Regions from separate parts of the Paenibacillus sp. FSL K6-4396 genome, predicted to be linked through region 2. Evidence: predicted binding sites of a transcription regulator. Region 2 holds the regulator's gene; the other holds the start of a gene.
What was found. Region 2 encodes Rex, which represses fermentation and respiration genes when NADH is low (regulators of the CRP and FNR family bind a similar motif). Its sites were predicted from a motif close to TTGTGAAATATTTCACAA; they were not measured.
Positions count from the first base shown of each region.

Region 1 (7,798 bases), 330 kb from region 2:
CATCTCTCCGCGAAGCTTCTCCTTACGATTCACATCGGATTCGACGCCATCCAGCGTAAAGGTCAGATTGGGTACCTCTCCCTCAACTTTGTCCACAACATCCTGCAGAATGGCCAGTCTTTTCTGTTTGTCGGCCCCCACCTGTGTGTGGCGAAGAAGCATCTCAACCGGTTCCTTACTTGTCTCCTCCACAGGTGTATTGCCTGCGCCCTGTTGTGGCTCGTTACTTGAGCCTGCACATCCCGCCAAAGTCCATGAAGTGATAAGCAATAATGAAAGCAGCAATGTCATTCTTTTTTTCATCGGGTTGACCCTCCTCAAGATATTGAGCATTTGGCTTTACACTCTGATTATAAAAAGCCGGAGCTTACATCGTAAGGATGACAATTCATCAATGGAGGGATAAAATCCTTCACTGGACAAAAAACAGCCCCTGCGAAGTGTATTCGCAAGGGCTGCTTGGTTGGTATATACGTTGAACTTAAGAATATTTACACTTGCCACTTCGATGACAGAACAACCTTCTGATCGCTGTTATCCCCCTATTTTTTTGATCCACTTTTACAAAGGTGAAAATCTAGGGATAGCATATGCTTCCGATGTAGCTTTCTTGCAGAAAGCTTTTAGGCGAACGCTCCGCTTCTTCAGCTTATTTCTGTCCTCTTCGTTCTTGTGTAAATAGTTAGTTCAAATTATATACATCCTGCATATAAAGGTAATTACTTATCGGAACAAGCCACGCCAGCCGTTTCCTGGCGACCTTGTTCGATCAGGCGATACGCTCGCTCCACTTCTTCTTCACTTGGCGAAGGAACTCCATCCAGTGGATATACTTTACCGAGCGCCTCCCATTTGTAGATCCCCATCTGATGGTATGGAAGAATTTCGAACTTCTCAACGCCATTCAATGTTCCGATAAACCGTCCGAGGTTAAGCAGATCCTCTTCCTCGTTATGAATGCCAGGCACATACACGTGGCGTATCCACATTTTCCGACCTTGCTCCGATAACCACTTGGCTGTTTTCAACGTTCTCTCGTTGGATTTGCCTGTCAGCTTGATATGTTTCTCGTCATCAATATGCTTGAGATCCAGTAGAACCAGGTCTGTGTTATCCAGCAGATCGTGAATCCGTTCCGGTTCGTTAAATCCGTTGCTGTCCAGTGTCGTATGCAATCCCCAGCGACGTTTCACTTCTTTGAAGATTTCAGCTACGAAGTGAGCCTGCAACGTTGGTTCTCCGCCAGATATCGTGAGCCCGCCTCCGGAACTACGATAGTAGGATAGATATGGCTCAATCTCAGCCAATACCTCCTCTAGCGTCATTTCTTTTCCACCATCCAGCGCCCATGTATCAGGGTTGTGGCAATACTGACATTTGAGTAGACATCCTTGCATAAAAAGCACAAAGCGGATGCCTGGGCCGTCAACCGTCCCGAAAGTTTCGAGTGAATGAATATGTCCGTTAACCATGCTGCCTCTTCCTTTCTGTATCCGCATCCGCTGTGCGTTTAATATGAGTTGGAATGTCTTGCTCTAGCGGTCTTCTACTTGCAAATTATCTACATCGAACCATGGAACGTACGGTTGATGACATCCAACTGTTGTTCACGAGTTAATTTAATGAAGTTAACAGCATATCCAGATACCCGTATAGTCAGTTGTGGATAGTTTTCCGGGTGATCCATCGCATCAATCAATTGCTGACGATCAAATACGTTAACGTTCAGGTGATGAGCGTTTTGACCGAAGTAACCATCCATCATCGCAGTCAGATTGGATTTACGTGTAGTCTCCTCTTTACCCAATGCTTTTGGCACGATGGAGAAGGTATTGGAAATTCCGTCAAGACTGTGTTCATAAGGTAATTTGGCTACAGAGCCAAGGGATGCCAGTGCACCTTTTTTGTCACGACCATGCATTGGGTTCGCACCTGGAGCAAATGGTTCACCTGCTTTACGACCATCCGGTGTAGTCCCTGTTTTCTTACCATATACCACGTTGGAAGTGATCGTCAGAACGGATTGTGTTGGAACTGCGTTACGGTAAGCTTTGTGCTTGCGAATCATGCCCATGAAGTTCTCGACCAGTTCAACAGCAATGCTGTCTACGCTGTCTTCATTGTTACCGTAACAAGGGAAGTCTCCTTCGATTTCAAAATCAACGGCGATGCCTTGTTCGTTACGAATTGGTTTTACTTTGGCATATTTGATTGCACTCAGTGAATCTGCTGTAACCGAGAGACCGGCGATACCACAAGCCATCGTACGTACAATGTCACGGTCATGTAATGCCATTTCGATACGCTCATAGCTGTATTTATCGTGCATGTAGTGAATGACGTTGAGGGTGTTCATATACAGTTTCGCCAGCCACTCCATCATTGGTTTGAAGCGTTTCATAACCTCATTGTAATCCAGCACTTCGCTAGTGATGGCAGGATACTCAGGTCCAACTTGTGCTCCGGATTTCTCGTCACGACCACCGTTGATCGCATACAGGAGAGCTTTTGCCAAGTTGGCACGAGCGCCGAAGAATTGCATTTGTTTCCCGATCTTCATAGCCGATACACAGCATGCAATACCGTAATCGTCACCATAGATTGGACGCATCAGATCATCATTTTCATACTGGATTGAGCTGGTTTCAATGGATACTTTACTGCAATAATCTTTGAAAGCTTCTGGAAGTTTCGTGGACCAAAGTACAGTCAGGTTCGGTTCTGGTGCAGGACCCAGGTTGTGCAGTGTATGCAGGAAACGGAAGCTGTTTTTGGTTACGCGTGTTTCACCATTCACTGACATACCACCGATGGACTCAGTCACCCATGTTGGATCTCCACTGAACAGTTCGTTGTAATCCGGTGTACGCAGGAATTTGACAATCCGCAGTTTCATTACAAAATGGTCAACCAATTCCTGAGCCTGTTCTTCGGACAAAATGCCCTCTTGCAGGTCACGTTCAATGTAGATATCCAGGAAAGAAGATACACGTCCCAGTGACATCGCAGCACCGTTCTGTTCTTTGATCGCAGCGAGATAACCGAAGTACAACCATTGGAACGCTTCTTTTGCTGTTGTCGCTGGTAAGGAAATATCGAACCCGTGCATATCGCCCAATTGTTTCAATTCTTGCAATGCACGAATCTGTTCAGACAATTCTTCCCGCAGACGAATGACATCTTCATCAATGACATCAACTTCGAGTGCGTTCAATTCGCCTTTTTTGTTACGAATCAGGAAGTCTACCCCGTACAAAGCTACACGACGATAGTCACCGATGATCCGGCCACGGCCGTAAGCATCTGGCAGACCTGTGATAATCCCTGCTTTTCGCGCTGCACGCATATCGGAAGTATAAGCATCGAATACACCTTGGTTATGTGTTTTGCGAATGTTCGTAAATATATCAATGACGCCTTGAGGCAATTCGAAGCCGTATGCTTCACATGCATCAATCATCATCCGGATTCCGCCTGTTGGTTGAATGGAACGTTTGAACGGAGCATCGGTCTGAACGCCGACAATCTGCTCTTTGGATTGATCCAGATAACCTGGTTGGTGAGAAACAATAGTCGCTGGTGTGTTCACATCAACGTCAAGGACACCGCCGTTATCCCGTTCTTTTTTGGTCAGATCAGATACGATCTCCCACAATTCTTTGGTATTCTGGGTTGCATCTGCGAGGAACGCTTCATCACCGTAATACGGAGACAAGTTGTGTGCCAGAAAATCATTCACGTCTACGGATTTGGTCCATGTTCCTTTGGTAAAGTTTCTCCAGCCTGTTTGTTGTTTGACATCTTTTTCAATCACCGACATCGTAATCCCTCCACTAATTTGGATTTCTGGACACATAACATCTTGCTTCATTCGTATCATTGTGTGCCCAGAGCCGCGATTAATGTGAATTGTTTCACATAAACCGGAACATGTTCTCTCTACTTGGGAACCGGAACCGCGGAATGAATGTTTTTCTTACATTTTCAGTATACGACTTGGGGCTTTCATCATCTGTGATTTTTGTCACAAAGTCAGTGAACTAACTCACTCCACCTGCGCTGTGTCCCAATGAACCCTGTAAATTCACACTTAGCCACTGCGCGGGCAGAACAACTTCCGATCGCTGTTATCCCCGGATTTTTTCGATTTTATTTTTCAAAGGGGAAAATCCGGGGATAAAGGCGAACGCTCCGCATCTTCAGTTTTTTCTGCCCTCTCCGTTATTGTGTGAACATCTGGATCAAACAACCTCATCACGGATTCCGTGTAACCTCTTTAGGACCATTGCTCCCTTAAACTCGGAGCAAACAAGGACTTTGATCATTTCCTGAAAAACAGGTGCTTCGCTCTTCTGTTTTTCTGCCCTCTCCGTTATTGTGTGAACATCTGGCTCAAACAGCCACCTCACGGATTCCATGCCACCTCTTTAGAACCCTTTGCTCCTCTATGCTCGGAGCAAACAAGGACTTTGATCATTTCCTGAAAAACAGGTGCTTCGCTCTTCTGTTTTTCTGCCCTCTCCGTTATTGTGTGAACATCTGGCTCAAACAGCCACCTCACGGATTCCATGCCACCTCTTTAGAACCCTTTGCTCCTCTATGCTCGGAGCAAACTAAATCTTAGAATAAAACCTGAAAAACAGGTGCTTTGCTCTCCTATTTTTCTGCCCTCTCGTTATTGTGTGTAAGACGGCAATCGGGGCTCCCCTCTCGGGGAACCCTGATCTTCTTGCCGTAAGGCACGCTTCGTTCTAGATTTGTTATTCAAACTTTCCGTAGAAAGCGTTGCGGTATACATCAGCCAGTTCAGTTACCAACGGCAACTTCGGATTGGCGGTTGTACATTGGTCTTCGAAGGCACGGTCAGCCAGATAATCTACATGTGCTTCAAAGTCTTTGGCATCAAATCCGATTTCCTGGAACGATTCTTCAATGCCCAATGTTTTGTTCAGTTTGCGAATGGCATTGATAAGACTGGTTACGCCTTCTTCTGTTGTACGTGCAGGCAATCCCAGAATCCGGGCAATTTCGGCATACCGCTCATCCGCTATAAAGTGCGAATATTTCGGGAACGATGCAAATTTGGTCGGTTTTTTCGCGTTGTAACGAATGACGTGCGGCATCAGGATCGCATTGGTGCGTCCGTGTGCGGTGTGGTACTGACCGCCCCATTTATGCGCCAAGCTGTGGTTAATGCCCAGGAATGCGTTGGCAAACGCCATACCGGCAATGGTGGAAGCATTATGCATTTTCTCACGAGCCAGTTTATCTCCTTGCAGCGCAGATTGCTCCAGGTATTGGAATACCAGTTGGATTGCTTTGATCGCAAGTCCATCCGTGTAATCATTTGCCATAACAGATACATAAGCTTCAATCGCATGAGTCAGTACGTCCATACCTGTATCGGCAACGGCTGTTCTAGGCAGGGAGTATACGAACTCCGGATCGACAATCGCTACGTCTGGTGTCAGCTCATAATCTGCCAATGGATATTTGGTGTTACCTTGATTTTTATCCGTAATAACCGCGAACGATGTTACTTCAGAACCTGTACCTGATGTGGTTGGGATCGCTACAAATTTCGCTTTTACGCCGAGACGTGGATATTTGTAGATCCGTTTGCGGATATCCATGAATTTTTGTTTCAGATCGTTGAAGTCCGTGTCTGGATATTCATAGAACAACCACATGGCTTTGGCAGCATCCATCGGTGATCCACCGCCGAGTGCGATAATGCAGTCTGGTTGGAAGCGGCGCATCATTTCGGTTCCGCGATCTACTGTTGTTGTGGATGGATCTGGCTCAACATCGGAGAATACTTCGATCGCTACTGGCATTTGGCGTTGACGCAGATAGTGTTCTACCTTTTCAACATATCCAAGTTTCACCATCATGGCATCCGTAATAATCGCCACACGTGTGATATCAGGCATTTTGGCAAGATACTGTGTTGCCCCTTTTTCGAAGTAGACTTTGTTCGGCACTTTGAACCATTGCATATTCACGGTACGGCGAGCCACCCTTTTCACATTGATTAAGTTCACAGCGGTTACGTTAGAAGAAGTCGAGTTACGTCCGTATGATCCGCATCCCAGTGTCAATGATGGCATATTTGTGTTGTAGATATCCCCGATGGCACCGTGTGTGGATGGTGAGTTCACAATAATCCGTCCAGTTTGCAGACGATCTGCGAATTTGCCAATCACTTCTTCATTTGTGGAATGGATAACCGAGGAGTGACCCATGCCGCCAAAAGCAACCACTTCTGCTGCACGTTCAATTCCCTCTGCTGCCGTTTTAACTTTGTAACAAGCGAGTACCGGACTTAATTTCTCAGCCGACAATGGGAATTTCGTACCTACCCCTTCAATCTCGGCCACGAGAATTTTGGTGCCTGCTGGAACTTCAATTCCGCACAACTTCGCAATGCTCACCGCAGATTGACCAACAATCGCCGGGTTCACCGCACATTTCTCGGCATTAATCGCACCTGCTGTCAATTTTGCTGCTTCATCTTTGTTAACAAAGTAACAGCCATTTGCAATCATTTTTTTCTTCACTTGATCAAAGATCGGTTCTTCAATGATGACCGCTTGCTCGGAAGCACAGATCATGCCGTTGTCGAAAGACTTGGACAGGATCAAATCCGTTACTGCCTGATTGATATCCGCGCTTTTCTCGATGAAACAAGGTACGTTACCTGGTCCTACGCCCAGTGCAGGTTTACCACAGCTGTACGCTGCACGTACCATGCCTGATCCGCCTGTTGCCAGAATGAGAGCCACATCATTGTGATTCATCAGTTCGTTTGTACGATCCATGGAAGGATCATCAATCCATTGAATACAATCTGCTGGTGCACCATGTTTCACAGCCGCTTCCAGCAGGATTTTGGCAGCTTCCCGGCTACAATTCTGTGCAGATGGGTGGAAACCAAAGATGATCGGGTTACGCGTCTTGATGGAAATCAATGCTTTAAACATCGTCGTTGATGTTGGATTGGTAACTGGTGTAATCCCCATGATAATGCCGACCGGCTCCGCAATTTTCTGGAAGCTTTCATACTCGTTATCTTCAATCACACCTACGGTTTTGTCATACTTGATGCTGTGGTACACATATTCTGTTGCAAATATATTTTTGGTGATTTTATCCTCATACACTCCGCGGCCTGTTTCTTCTACGGCCATCTTGGCGAGCATCATGTGTTTATCCAGACCCGCAAGCGCCATCGCTTGCACAATCCGGTCAATCTGCTTCTGGTCCATCTTCATGAATGCGGCGTGTGCTTTATTCGCTTTGTCGATTAACGTTTGAATATACTGACCTGCTGTCGGTTCTTTTGCTGGGGCGACTTCGTTCTTTACAGCCATCTCCCTCATCCTCCTAAAGGTTCGTATTAGTTTGTCTCTCTCGTTTACATTCACATCGTAACATGACAATAAACTTAATTATGTGATTTTTTTCACAAAGTATAACAAATTTAATTTAAGTTTTGTAGTGTCCTTCATACGACCATTTTCACTTCCTATTTAAAATATAGGGCTGTAAAATTCATCCTCTCCACTAAAAGTGAATTTTATCACAATGTTTGAAATTTCGTCATTTTTGCCCCCTTTCCTTCCCCCTCAAACGGTAAGATTAGGTATATACTGAACTTAAAAATTGAACCACCGCAATTTGTACCGTCCTTCCTCCCGGCCGAGATGACCCTGATCAGGACGGCAACGGTTTGCGGCAAACCTCGGAGACTACTGGAAACTACAGAAGGTCGTCCGATGGACATAAAGGGGAGATA
Region 1 covers NZ_JBBOCR010000001.1:4,705,200-4,712,997, forward strand. Annotated here, with positions in the region: gene MHB85_RS20700 (ABC transporter substrate-binding protein) at 1-303, opposite strand, end outside; gene pflA (pyruvate formate-lyase-activating protein) at 720-1,472, opposite strand; gene pflB (formate C-acetyltransferase) at 1,562-3,820, opposite strand; gene adhE (bifunctional acetaldehyde-CoA/alcohol dehydrogenase) at 4,761-7,373, opposite strand.
Region 1: pflB (formate C-acetyltransferase) is a predicted target of Rex. The motif match lies at 3,903-3,920, and genes of this name have one in related genera.

Region 2 (7,798 bases):
AATCCAGTACACCATTTTCTTTGTGTGTCAGAATATCAATGACTTTACGGATCGCTGTTGTATGCTCCAGAATCTCGCTAACTTCTGTAACATCCTCGCGGCCTGTCGGTTTGTGTGTCAGAATGGAGGAATCCATTCCGATCCGTTCTACCAAACCTTTGGCCAGTACAGATTCGTCAGTCATATTATACAGTTGATATTTGAGCGAGGAACTCCCCGCATTAATTACGAGTACTTTCACAGTCGGTCACCATCCTTGTCGTACTTGAAGAATCCTTCGCCTGTTTTGGCACCCAGGTGTCCTGCACGCACCATTTTCTTCAGGACTGTAGAAGGACGATATTTCAATTCTCCGAATTCACGGAACATTCTTTCGAGTGCAGCTTCAACAGAATCCAATCCAAAACGGTCAGCCATTTCGAGTGGTCCATGTTGGAAGTTGTATCCGATACGCATTGCATCATCGATATCTTCAGCAGATGCAACACCTTCTTGCAATACATGCAACGCTTCGTTAATCAGCAGGCAGATCAGACGGGAAGTTACGAAGCCAGGGGATTCATAGATCATGACTCCTTTTTTGTCTGCTACTTCTTCAACAAAACGTCTGGTCTCTTCGAATGTTGTATCCGAAGTTTTCAGTCCACGAATAATCTCTACAAGATCAACCCGGGATACCGGGTGAATAAAGTGCATACCAATAACACGCTCTGGGTATTTGGTCGAGCTTGCAAGCTCGGTCAAACTCAGCGTGGATGTATTACTTGCCAGAATGACATTGCTTGGACAAACTTGGTCCAGTTGGCTGAATACTGCTTTTTTCGCATCCAGATCCTCTGAAATTGTCTCAATGACCATGTCGCAAGTTCCAAGTTCAGCTAAATGAGCTACCTTGGTAATACGGGAAAGAATCAATTTCTTCTCCGCTTTTGTAATCGCCCATTTCTCCAGTTGTTTATCCAGATTGGTTTCGATCATGTCATAGGCATGATCCAGCTTTTGTGTTGTGTGCTCCACGAGAAGCACATCAAGTCCTTTGGCTGCGAGCATCTGGGAAATACCTTGTCCCATCGTACCGCCGCCGACAACTCCTATTTTTTTGAAAAACATGGTTCTGCTCCATCCTTTCGGTTCTCTATTTCTCTATTGTACCCTGTTCGCCGAAAATTACAAATTTCGACCCAACATATAATAATATCTTAGCACGAGTGAAATGTAAAAAAAAATAACCAGCATAAATAAATTATGCTGGTAGAAGGGCACTGTCACGAAATTGACAACGAAATTGCTCGCCAGACAAAACTTCCTCACGAATCAAGATGTCCAGTGAATTGTCGAAAATTGTCCGTTGTTCTTCAAGCAACCGCTTTGTCTGTTCCATCAGATCTTGCAGAATCAATTTATTCTCCCGCATGAGTTCTTCGGTTGTAACCATATCCATGTTCACAATACCAAGTGAAGTCAATCCCGAAGCCATCATGGTCTGTACGACATTCGTTGCCTGATCAAAGTCATTGCGTGACCCAGTGGAGCGTCCACCGTAGTACATTTCCTCCGCAGCGGCTCCTCCGAGTGCAATCATGATCTGCTCTTCCAGGAAACGCTTCGTATAGAGGAACTGTTCCTGTTGCGGGTTGTGACGTACATATCCCAGCGCCTGACCACGCGGACTAAGTGCCACCTGACTAACACTGCCTGGACGAACGAGTTCAGCCATAATGGCATGTCCCAATTCATGAATGGCAACCCTTTTCTTCTCTTCCACACTGGACTCACGGTCCGTCTTCTCACCCATCATGACTTTATCAATAGCCAGGGACAAGTGCCGTTGTTCAATGTGTAACAGCCCGTCCCGCATGGCGTATATTGCTGCTTCGTTCATAACACTTTCAAGCTGCGCACCGGAAAACCCATATGATTCCTCGGCTGTCTTCTCCAGATTAACTTCCTCCATCAGAGGTTTGTTCACCGCATGCAGTTCAAGAATGTGCTTTCTGCCCTTTTTGTCGGGCAAGTCCACTTGAATGTGACGGTCAAAACGTCCCGGACGTGTCAGGGCACTATCCAGCATTTCTTTGCGGTTCGTTGCAGCTATAACCAGAATTCGAGGTGTCTCAGAAGAATAAATTCCATCCATCTCCGTCAAGAGCTGATTCAGAGTCTGATCATACTCGCGCTGTTGACCACCTTCACGTTTACCCCCGATGACATCAATCTCATCGATAAATATAATGGCATTTTCCTTATTTTCCTTGGTAGCACGGGTTCTCGCATCCTTGAATAAATCCCGAATTCTGCTGGCACCCACACCAACATACATTTCCACGAACTCACTACCCGATGCTGCTACAAATACAGAATCTGTGTAATGGGCAGCAGCCTTGGCCATCAACGTTTTCCCTGTCCCTGGAGGGCCCGTCAGCAAGATCCCTTTTAACGGACGAATTCCGAACTTCCGAATTTCTTCATGTTTGATGAGAAAGTCAAGTGCTTCACGCAATTCCTGCTTGGCACTGTCCTGACCTCCAATTTCTTCAAAAGTAAGCTTCGAAGGTCCTTTCTTCTTCCGTTTACGTTCCTGTGCAGCGCCTACTGTAATCCCGCCGCGCATTTGCATCATGAACAGCAGACCACCGACAACCGCCGCCGCAATAAGAATCGGAACAATATTAACACCAGTAAACGCAAGGAAAATAATCAACACAGGAAAAAATCCGATGGCAACTTCTTTTGTCCATTTAGGCATTAGGCCACACTCCTATCTGACCGGGCACACGCGGCAGAATAATAAACTTGCTGGCATCTCCGTCACTGAGACTGACATATACATTGTTGTCATCCATAGCTGTATTCACTTTAATCCCGTTCGTCGCCATCTTCGACAACGTTGGTGTAATCTCGGTGTACTGCTTGTTCTCCATCGCCTGGGCTACGGTAAACATGGCATCACCCCACCAGTTCTCAAGCGCCTCGTTGGAATGATCCACAACATCCAGCTTTAACGAGCGTGAACCAATCACCGTCTGTCCTTCTTTGTGAATATATTGTACCAGTCTGCCCAAATCAACATCCGGTTGCAGATCCAGTTTCAATTGTACGTCATTGCGGTTAATAGTTAATTGAACGTCATTGACTCCATCGTACTGGGTTACCATTTTTTCAATCGGATTCTGCACAACCACCTGACGATATACAAACCAACCTCCAAACAACACAACGGCTGAAATGACGGCAGTTAAAGCAATAGGCAATACTTTTAGCTTCAAGTGAATTACCCCTCCCAGATTTTGGCCCAACCTACTGGCTTATTGGTATATACGAATATGTGCACATTGACTCCTGCGATAATTTCGACAGGATTATTTGTTTTGAATGTAACTTTGAGTACATAACTGAGTATATCACATCGTATATACATTTTCGAAGGCGAAAATATGAATAAATTATTAATTTTAACTATTTAAATCAAAAATGTTTACAGGCAACACAAAGAACCGGTTCAGTCGGATATCCGTCTGCCGGTTCTTTCATTTCTCTAATTCTCTAGTTATGTCACTCTATTTGTACTAGCTGTTCGGGAGTGTGTAGACCAGGTCCACCTGTTCTCCATTGCTAAAACGATAAAAGCGATAGTGGTTATGCGTACCGTCTTTATAATACACTTGCCACACATATATTCCATTCACAACTCCGGGCATGATTCGTTTAATCTCGCCGGCAGGAACTTCAGAACTGAAGCGATTGCGGATCTGCGCTTCGGACATGCCATTCTGCAGCAGCTCACTGTGTACAGCGTTTGCACCCTTAGCCGGTTCATTGTTTGCATCGAATTTAACCCAGACCATAACATCCTGGTTATCCTTATTTTTGCCGATCAGGGTCCAGTAGATGTTGTCTGAGCCTTCTTTATCTCCCCAGATGTACTTGCGCAATTCATCATAGGATGTAATGCCCAGTTGCTTCTGTGCTGCCTGTATAGCGAGAGCTTCTTCCTTACGCTGGTCCTGCGTGACATAGACGTAATAACGCTGAAGTCCAAACAGAATCAGAACCAGTGCAAGCAGCGAAATCCATATCCACTTCTTTTTTTTCTTCAAAAGTCGAACTTCCTTTCCCTATGATGCTCTGTCCTGCAATTTACGAGCAAGCAGACCATCAAATGCCAATTGAGCCTCACGCAAAATGCGTTCTTCATCCAGCGTCAGACATTCGCCGTGTTTGACCACTTGTTTTCCATCCACCCATACGTGCTCAACATCTTTGGCAGAAGCCGAGTAGATCGTATGTGAGATCAGGTCTGTATGTGGATAGAAATGTGCCTGTTCAATGTCAAGAGCGATAAAATCAGCCTTCATGCCGACCTCAAGTGCTCCGGTATTGTTCAAGAAAATGGATTTGGCACCGTATGACGTTCCGAGGAGTAACGCTTCGCCTGCTGGCACAGCCGTCGGGTCACCAGATACACCTTTGTGGATCAATGCAGCCAGTCTCATTTCCTCGAACATATCCAGGTTGTTGTTGCTTGCCGGTCCGTCTGTTCCGAGTGACACGGTAACTCCTGCTTTCAGTAACGCTGGTACCCGCGCAACACCGGAAGCAAGTTTCAGGTTACTTCCCGGGTTATGGGATACAGCCACATCATGACGGGCCAGAATCTCAATCTCTTCGTCATTCAGATGCACAGCATGTGCAACCAGGGATGGACGTGAGAAAAAGCCCAGTTTCTCCAGATGTGCCACAGGACGCAGTCCATAATCAGCCACGTTCTGCTCCACTTCACGAAGCGTTTCAGACATATGTGTATGGAGAGGAAGGTTCAGGTCGTTCGCGACCTGCACAAGCTTCTCTATGTAGTCAGGAGGGCATGTATATGGGGCGTGTGGCGAGATTACAGTTGTAATGCGACCATCTGCCTGTCCATTCCACTCACGTGCAAACGCTGCCGACTCCTCCAGTTTCCGCAGTTGCTCTTCTTCCGAGCACAGCCCGATTACACCACGTGCCAGTGCTGCTCTAACGCCGGATTGCTCCACAACTTTGGCAACTTGATCCATGTGATCGTACATGTCCAGGAAAGCTGTAGTTCCGCCTTTCAACATTTCAAGCACCGATAGCGAAGTTCCCCAATATACGTCTTGTGAAGTCATTTTCGCTTCCATCGGCCACATTTTTTCCTGCAACCATACTTGCAACGCAAGATCATCTCCGTGCCCTCTGAGCAACGACATTGCTGCATGACCATGCGTATTGATCAGACCCGGCAGGAAGAACAGTCCTTTTCCATCCACTTTGGTACAATTTTTGTCTCCATCCGGCAATGTCTCACCAATATGCACAATCTTGTCATCCTCGACAACCATGTATCCTTGAACCACGTTCCATGTTGTGCCACCTTCATTAACGGCAAATTTGCCGTTGTGAATTACCCATCTATTTGTTGTCATCTTCCTCGTCGTCCTTTCCAGTCTCCAAGTAATAGGCCAAACTAAGCAGATCCGTTGTAAAGTCAGCATGGTGAATGCGGATATGCGGCGGTGTTTTTAGAATGGTTGGTGCAAAATTAAGAATCGCTTCGATTCCGGATTCAATAAGCTGATCGGCTACATTTTGGGCTTCCGTATCCGGAACCGTGATAATTCCGATGCGGATGTTTTCTGTTTTAACCGCTTCCGTCAATTCATTCATTGGTTTTACCGTCAAACTGTTAATTTGACTACCAATCTTCGGTCCATATGCATCAAATACAGCAACAATCTTCATGTTGTCTTTCAGATATGCATTGTAGTTGGACAAGGCTTGACCGAGATTACCCGCTCCTACCAGAGCTACATTAATTTGCTGATCGATTTTGAGAATGTGACGAATTTTCTCGATCAAATAGGATACATCATACCCGATCCCTTTACGACCAAAATCACCGAAGTAAGCCAGGTCTTTACGAATTTGGGCCGGATTCAGATCCAGCCTCTGTCCAAGCTCTTGAGAAGAAACAGTAGCCACCTCACGCTGATGTAACTCGTTCAAATAACGCAAGTATACAGGCAGACGTCGTACCACCGCTTCCGAAATTTTATCCGATTTCATTCTTGCTCCCCCTTACCAAGGCCACGATAAAATAATAGATGAAAAGATGAGCATTCTGTATAAACTCAAAGATAAACATGACATTTTATACAGAATGCTCCTTGTAATTTAGGTTATAAGTTCTTACGTGCAACTGCTTTAATCGGATACGGAAATATCTAATAAAGTTTAACGCCAAACGATAGTCTCATGCAATGATATAACGAACAAAACAACCATTATTCTTGTTCATTAACAGGTTTTTCTAACCACTCGGTAATTCGTGGAACCATTTGCTCCGTGAGCATATGCTCCATTTTGGGACCAGGTAATGAATATAAAAAGAATTTACCATAGTACGCTTCAATCACCCGTGTATCATAAACAATGACAATTCCTCTGTCCTTCGCTGTACGCACCAACCGGCCAAATCCCTGCTTGAAACGAATGACCGCTTGCGGCACGGACAGTTTCATGAATGGATTTTTCTTCTGTTCCTGAAGCAACTCACTCTTGGCTTCCACCAACGGATGATTCGGTGGCTGGAAAGGCAGTCGCACAATAGCGAGACAGGTTAGCGCCTCTCCCGGGATATCTACACCCTCCCAGAAGCTGCTTGTACCCAGAAGTACCGTAGCTTTGGCATCTTGGAACCTGCGAGTCAGCTTAGAGCGGCTTCCACTGTCAACGCCTTGCCCAAGCAACGAGATGTCGTTACCAGATAGCGCCTCCTTCAGCGGATCATAGACCTGTCGCAACATCTTGTATGAAGTAAACAGAACCATCATGCGTCCACGCGTGGCAATTGCCGTCTCTGCAAGTGATTGCACCAGCATATTAACAAAGTGCGCATCACCCACACTACCCTTCACACTCGGGAAATCACGCGGAATCACCAGAAGTGCCTGATCGCGATAGTTGAAAGGTGATGGCAGCATCGACGTTAACAACCGATTATTCTCGGAAGCTTCCTGCAAGCCAAGCTGTTCAATCATGAACTGGAATGATTTATCTACCGAAAGCGTAGCCGATGTAAGCACAACACTTTTCTTTTTATCAAAAAATAAATCCTTAAGTTGTGCACTGACATCTACAGGTACAGCATACAGCTGGAGAGATTTGCTGCGGAATTGACCACTGGCTTCCATCCAGTACACCGTTTTGGCATCATCCATACGCATGAAGAAACGCAGATTCTCCTTCAATGTGGTCAGATCTTTCAGCAATCCTGTAATGTCCGTAATCAGACTATCCGATTGATAATCATCCTGATCCTCTTTCACTTCAAGCAGCAATTTGTCCCCTTTGCGAACCAAATCGCCCAGAGTCACATAGATCTGGTTCTCCAGATCCTGCAACTCCTGCCATTTTGCAGGTTTCTGAGAAGCTTTCAGACGCAGGGAAAATTGCCCCGTCTCTCCCGGTGAAGCATCACTTCGTTCAGGCAACAGACCGAACAAGGCATCACTCATACGATCCCACAGCTCCTTAACTTCAAGAGCGAGCGGGAACATCTGATCCACCATGGAACCCCATTGCACCGAATTTTCATGCCCGGATAACTGCGAACGAAGCATAGGCAGCTGTCCATTACGACTGTCTTTAAACAGGCGGGTCAGTGTATGAACCAAGGTGAAATATTTCATATGCATTCCAAGATGTTTACCAGCGACATCCTCCAGATGATGTGCTTCATCGATCACAAGACTCTCATAGGCTGGCAGCAGCTGATGCG
Region 2 covers NZ_JBBOCR010000001.1:4,374,974-4,382,771, forward strand. Annotated here, with positions in the region: gene MHB85_RS18850 (acetate/propionate family kinase) at 1-241, opposite strand, end outside; gene MHB85_RS18855 (3-hydroxyacyl-CoA dehydrogenase family protein) at 238-1,110, opposite strand; gene MHB85_RS18860 (AAA family ATPase) at 1,244-2,746, opposite strand; gene MHB85_RS18865 (hypothetical protein) at 2,739-3,266, opposite strand; gene MHB85_RS18870 (cell wall elongation regulator TseB-like domain-containing protein) at 3,567-4,097, opposite strand; gene MHB85_RS18875 (amidohydrolase) at 4,116-5,444, opposite strand; gene MHB85_RS18880 (redox-sensing transcriptional repressor Rex) at 5,431-6,084, opposite strand; gene dinG (ATP-dependent DNA helicase DinG) at 6,303-7,798, opposite strand, start outside.